Regions from separate parts of the Flavobacterium sp. UBA4854 genome, predicted to be linked through region 1. Evidence: riboswitches for the same ligand, from Rfam matches in the RefSeq annotation. Region 1 holds a riboswitch; the other holds the start of a gene.
The links. Region 1 has a riboswitch for S-adenosylmethionine ahead of B3J44_RS09040 (homocysteine S-methyltransferase family protein). Riboswitches for the same ligand answer to the same signal wherever they lie in the genome.
Positions count from the first base shown of each region.

Region 2: linked by a shared signal. The riboswitch ahead of B3J44_RS20325 (alpha/beta fold hydrolase) and the one ahead of B3J44_RS09040 (homocysteine S-methyltransferase family protein) in region 1 are both predicted to bind S-adenosylmethionine.

Region 1 is NZ_DHEI01000063.1:21,406-24,831, reverse strand. Features, by position in the region: gene B3J44_RS09045 (NAD(P)/FAD-dependent oxidoreductase) at 1-713, shown strand, start outside; SAM riboswitch class I at 1,246-1,362, shown strand; gene B3J44_RS09040 (homocysteine S-methyltransferase family protein) at 1,689-2,693, shown strand; gene metH (methionine synthase) at 2,835-3,426, shown strand, end outside.
Region 2 is NZ_DHEI01000139.1:12,327-15,752, reverse strand. Features, by position in the region: gene B3J44_RS20335 (aspartate kinase) at 1-739, shown strand, start outside; gene B3J44_RS20330 (hypothetical protein) at 1,392-1,592, shown strand; SAM riboswitch class I at 1,783-1,890, shown strand; gene B3J44_RS20325 (alpha/beta fold hydrolase) at 1,968-2,951, shown strand; gene thrA (bifunctional aspartate kinase/homoserine dehydrogenase I) at 2,953-3,426, shown strand, end outside.

The DNA.
Region 1 (3,426 bases):
TCGCTGGAGGATTAGGAAGTTTCGAGCCTCGTAAACCACTTATCGAAGATATCGAGTTTTATGAAGATAAAGGAGTAAAATACTTCATCAAAAATCCTGAGAAATTCAGAGATAAAAGAGTTGTTATTGCAGGAGGAGGAGATTCAGCATTAGACTGGTCAATTTTCTTAGCAAACGTAGCTTCAGAAGTAACTTTAATTCACAGAAGAAACGAATTTAGAGGGGCTTTAGATTCTGTAGAAAAAGTACAGGAATTAAAATCAGCTGGAAAAATTAAATTAATCACTCCGGCAGAAGTTATCGGAATCAATGGTGCTGAGCATGTTGAGTCATTAGATATCGAAGAAAACGGAGCACACCGTAAAATCGAATGTGACTATTTCATCCCACTTTTCGGATTAACACCAAAATTAGGTCCAATCGGAGACTGGGGATTAGAAATTGAGAAAAATGCTATTAAAGTAAACAATGCATTAGATTATCAAACTAACATTCCGGGAATCTTCGCTATTGGAGATGTAAATACATATCCAGGAAAATTAAAGTTGATCCTTTGTGGTTTCCACGAAGCAACTTTAATGTGCCAAGCTGCGTATTCAATCATCAACCCAGGTAAAAAATATGTATTGAAATATACAACAGTTTCTGGTGTAGACGGTTTTGATGGAACTCGTAAAGAAGCGCCTAAAGCGGTTGTTAAGGCGATTGTTTAATCGAAGGTGCTGAGGTTCTAAGGGACTAAGGCGCTAAGGTTTTTTAAATATTGTAAAGCCCAAACTTTTTAAAGTTTGGGCTTTTTTAATTACTATGAATAATCCCAGAGGGATGACATATTTATAGAATAAAATTGATGTCGTTTGACAAAGAGCTCCAGCGGAGCGAAATATATGTCGCTCCGCTGGAGCTCTTGTGTTGTGCTGGTTGTTTTTCTATAAATATTATGCTCCTCCGGAGCTGAACACTATAGCAAAAAATGTATAGAACATAGCCAGTGGTTTCAACCACTGGAACACAACGTATGAACACAACAACGTATGAACACATCGCATAATCAATGCGGATATGATCATACAAACCAAATTATCACAATACGTTCCCCGCGGTTGAAACCGCGGGCTATATTTGAAAAACAGAAGCTAAAAAACCTTAGAACCTTAGCATCTTAGTCCCTCAGTACCTTAGAAAAAAAACATTTGCAAATAGAAAGCCTATTTCATACCTTTGCACTGTTCTTAAAATTATTGTTCGTTATCACGAAAGGCGGAGGGATAGACCCGATGAAACCTTAGCAACCCTTTATCATAAAGAAGGTGCTAAATTCTACTTTATACGACATTTTCCAGTATTAAAGATAGATAACACAAATACATACTCGTATTTCTCAAAACTTTTCTCGATAACATATAATATTTACTGAAACAGATGCTGTATCAGGAGCGAATCATTGGTGCATTTTTGCTTTCAATAGTTCCCGCTGTACACAAATATCTTTTATTCTGAACCCCAGAATAAAAGGATATTTGCTTCCATCGGGGCTAATGAGCCAACAATAGTGCACTTTTGGAATTAATGTGAAAAATATCGAAGGTAAACCCGAAAGGTTTTTAAAACCTGTCGGGTTTAAATAGATCCTTCAAAATTAAAAATAAAAAAAGCTTGGCGCCTTAGCGTCTTTGCGGCAAAACAACATGGCAGTAACAATTCAAGAAGCAATAAAAAAAAATATCCTAATCCTTGACGGAGCAATGGGGACAATGTTGCAACGCTATAATTTCTCTGAAGAAGATTTCAGAGGAGAGCGTTTCAAAGATTTCCCACATCCGTTAAAAGGAAACAACGATTTACTATCCCTAACACAACCACAAGCAATCCGCGATGTTCATGCCGCTTATTTTGAAGCTGGTGCTGACATCGTAGAAACCAACACCTTCTCAGGAACGACAATCGGTATGGCCGATTATCACATGGAAGATTTGGTTTACGAGTTAAACTACGAATCGGCAAAACTTGCACGCGAGGTTGCCGATGAGTTTACCGCTAAAAATCCAGAGAAACCTCGTTTCGTAGCCGGTTCAATTGGCCCGACAAACCGTACAGCAAGTATGTCACCAGACGTAAACGATCCAGGTTACAGAGCCGTAACGTTTGACGATTTACGAATCGCGTACAAACAACAAGCAGAAGCTTTAATGGACGGTGGCTGTGATTTGCTTTTAGTAGAAACAATCTTTGATACATTAAATGCAAAAGCAGCACTTTTTGCAATCGAAGAAGTAAAAGAAGAACGTAATCTCGATATTCCAATCATGGTTTCAGGAACCATTACAGATGCTTCAGGAAGAACGCTTTCAGGACAGACAGTTGAAGCATTTTTGATTTCAGTTTCACATATTCCGTTGTTAAGTGTAGGATTCAATTGCGCTCTTGGAGCCGATTTGTTGAAACCGTATTTAAAAACATTAGCACACAATACGAGCTTTAATGTTTCGGCGCATCCAAACGCTGGATTACCAAATGCATTCGGACAATATGATGAAACGCCAGAACAAACTCAGGCTTTCATTAAAGAATATCTAGATGATAATTTGATTAATATCATTGGCGGTTGTTGCGGAACAACTCCAGATCATATCCGATTAATGGCTGAGGTTGCGAAAGACTATAAACCGAGAGTAGCGACGGTTTTTGAATAATATTCGTATTCCTGCAAGGTTTTCAAAATCTTGTAGGTATGATTTATTGAGAGTTAAAAAATAGAAGCCTACAAGGTTTTGAAAACCTTGCAGGTTGAATTGAGAATAAAATGTTCCGTAGGAACAATGGATTGGTAGAAAATGACAGAAAAAAGAAGAGACCTTGTATTATCAGGATTAGAACCGTTAATTATTACGCCGGAAAGTGTTTTCGTGAATGTTGGTGAGCGTACAAACGTGACAGGTTCAAGAAAATTCTTGAGATTAATCAAGGAAGAGAAATATGACGAGGCGCTTGATATTGCAAGACAGCAGGTAGAAGGTGGAGCACAAATCATCGATATTAATATGGATGAAGGAATGCTTGACGGTGTTACAGCGATGACTAAATTTTTGAATTTAATTGCTGCGGAACCAGACATCTCGAGAGTGCCGATTATGATCGACAGTTCGAAATGGGAAATCATCGAAGCAGGTCTAAAAGTAGTACAAGGGAAAAGCGTTGTCAACTCGATTTCGTTAAAAGAAGGAGAAGAAGCCTTTATTCATCATGCTAAATTAATCAAACGTTACGGAGCAGCTGCTATTGTAATGGCTTTTGATGAAGTTGGTCAGGCCGATAATTACGATCGTAGAGTGGAGATTTGCCAGCGTTCGTATGATATTTTGGTGAACAAAGTAGGATTCCCTCCGCAGGATATTATTTTCGATTTAAATATTTTCCCAGTTGCAA
Region 2 (3,426 bases), on a different contig from region 1:
AAACAAAAAAGCCAATACGCTTCCAATTGATTTATATAAAGAACTACGAGCAGATCTTAAAAAGTATGACAAGGAGTTTTTGTATGAAACGTCGGTTGAAACTGGAATTCCTGTTTTGCAAACCTTAAGAGATTTGTATTATTCGGGCGAAAAAATCACTAAGATTCGAGGTGTTTTCTCGGATAATCTGAGTTATGTCTTTAATCGATTTTCATCAGAAGATGTTTCGTTTTCGTCTGTTTTAAAAGATGCGAGCCTTTTAGGTTTAATGAAATCTAATTTTAAAGAAGATCTGTCTGGAAACGATTCTGCAAGGAAACTTTTGATATTGGCCAGAGAAATAGGAAAAGATTTTGAGTTTTCAGATATTAAAATCAAGCCCTTCATAACCGAAGACCATTTAGAAAAAAATGGAGTGCTAAACAAAGATGCTGTCGATAAATCTTTTAAAATCGCAAAAATTACTCAAGCAGAAAATCATGTATTGAGATATGTGGGAGAGTTTGATGTAGAAAAAGGCACTTTAGAAGTCAAATTAATTTCGGAACCAATAAATTCCCCAATCGGACAATTAAAAGGTTCTGATACCATTTTTGAAATTTTCACTAAATCTTATGCCGATATTCCAATCGTAATTCAGAGCGCTCCACCTTGCAAACAAGCAATTTCTAGAGGAATTATAACCGATATTCTGAAAATTGCGGAGCGAATTAGGAGTAAAGAAGCCGTTTGGCTGTAATTTTTTAGTTAAAAAAAATATAAAAGAGAAAAAAGTTCTTTGATAAATTGATTTGTCAAATGGAATTATGAAGGAAAATTGGCTTATTTTGTAAGTTTTTTACTTGTGTTATTTCGTTTTCGTTTTTGTAAGATGTTTTTTAACGTTAAAAAACACATTTTCAACGGATTTTGTAATTAAATTCTTGAATTTTATTTGTGTAATAAGAAAAATATTTGCATATTTGTTATACCCAAAAACTACTAGAAATCAAATGAACTTAAAAGTCAACAAAATGTTTTGTGCCATCTCGGTTAAGACCGAGGCGGGGGTGTCTATTGCTAAAAAATTGTAAGAATACAATAATAATATAGTAAAAGCCTCCTAAGAAATATTTTAGGAGGCTTTTTAATTTACAACAAATGCAGAATTTAAATAAAATACAATATAAATCACAGATGAATAAATCCTTACAGATGAACACTAAGATGTTTGCTGTCGCGCTTATTTGCGTGAACGTCTGTTGATACTAAAAGTATAAATGAGTTTAAAAACTTAAACCCTTTTGGTATCTAAAAATCCAAAAGGGTTTTTTTATTCTAGAAAATGACTTAACAAAAAGATAAACGAGAAATAAAGATTATAAAACACAACTTAACTAAAACTTAATATCATGAGCAAATTGAACTACTTCGCAGAAAAAATTTCTAAATTGAAAAACAGAAGGACAAAAAATAATAATCCGCCGCCAACAAACGAATTGGCTCACCCAAGATTCGGAATCACAGAGGAAGATAAAAGCGCTGAGAAAAAAGTGCCAAACTCTTTATTGTTTTTGATGTATTCAAAAGAAAATGAAACGCTTTTTATCTAAACGAAAAAGCATCATAAATTTAGGGTAAAACCTGCTTAATTTTACTGGGCATTTTTGTTCGGTAAATTTTTGCGTATAATAGTTTTTGCTAAAGTAAGTCTCAGAAATTTAACAAACACTTTTAGATAAAATTTGTTTGTTTGAGAAATTAGTAGTTAATTTGCACCGTTAAGTTCAAACACGTATTGAAATGTTATAAAGAAAGGACGAGGGATTAGACCCGATGAAGCCTTAGCAACCCTTCGGTAAAACGAAGAAGGTGCTACATTCTACCACGCCAAACGTGGAAAGATAACAACAAGATTTTTTCTAGTTAAACCTAGTTTTTCTTTCTAATATTTCCATATACAAATCAATAATACAACAGATTTGAAATTGGAAAATATACCAAATCCCATTATAATTCAAGATTTCATCACAGAAAGTGGTGCAACTTATCATTCTATACCATTAAGTTTTACGCTGGCAGGACAACCTTTGCACAGCGCGCCTATTGTTTTGGTTAACCATGCTTTAACTGGAAATTCGCAAGTTACTGGCGAAAACGGCTGGTGGAATGACTTGATTGGTGAAGGCAAAACCATTGATACTGCTGTTTATACCATTTTAGCTTTCGATATTCCAGGAAACGGAAGCAATTCCTTTTTAATTGACAACTATTTAGATTTTACAGCTAGAGACATCGCAAGAATCTTTATTGAAGGCGTAAAAACTTTAAATATCGAAAAGCTTTTTGCGGTTATTGGAGGTTCTGTTGGCGGCGGAATTGCTTGGGAAATTTTAGCATTAGCGCCAAATATCACAGAAAATCTTATTCCGATTGCGAGCGACTGGAAATCGACTGATTGGCTTATCGCTAATTGTTTCCTGCAAGAACAAATTCTAAACAATTCTTCAAGACCAATCGAAGATGCAAGAATACATGCCATGCTTTGTTATCGTTCGCCAGAATCTTTTAAAGAAAAATTTCAGCGCACGATCAACCAAGATCTTTTGATTTTTAATATCGAAAGCTGGTTGGCACATCACGGAAAAAAATTGCAGAAAAGATTTCAATTGTCTTCTTATAAATTAATGAATCAGTTGCTTAAAACAATTGATATTACTAGAAATAGTGAAAGTTTTGAAAACTTAATGTCTAAAACAAAAGCTTCAATTCATATCGTCGGAATCAATTCAGATTTATTTTTTACAGCAAAAGAAAATGTAGAAACCTACGAAGAATTGAAGAAGTTTAAAGACAATGTTTTCTATAGCGAAATTGATTCGGTTCACGGACATGACGCTTTTTTAATCGAGTACAAACAATTAGATCATTTACTTGCCGATATTTTTAAGGCAGAAACAATAAAGAAATAAAATGAAAGTATTAAAATTTGGAGGTAAATCGTTAGCAAACGGAGAAGGACTTAACAAAGTTGTTTCAATCATTTCAGATAAAGTAAATCAAGGCGAAAAGATTGCCGTTGTAGTTTCTGCACGTGGAAATGCTACTGACGAATTAGAATTTATTTTAAGCATTGCTGCTAAAAACGGCAGTTATAAAGAATTATTAGAAAATTTCAAAAAATACCAGATTTCAGATTATCCGCAGGTAGATTTATCTGAAGAATTTAATGTTTTAGACAAACTTTTTGAAGGAGTAAGTTTAATTGGAGATTATAGCAAAAAAATCAAAGATCAGATTTTATCTAAAGGTGAATTGCTTTCGGCTAAATTATTGACGGCTATTTTATTGGAAAAAGGAATTCCTGCCAATTTTGTAGATACGAGAGATTTACTGAAAACAGATTCAAAATTTGGCGATGCACAGCCTTTGGAACAGCTTTCAAAG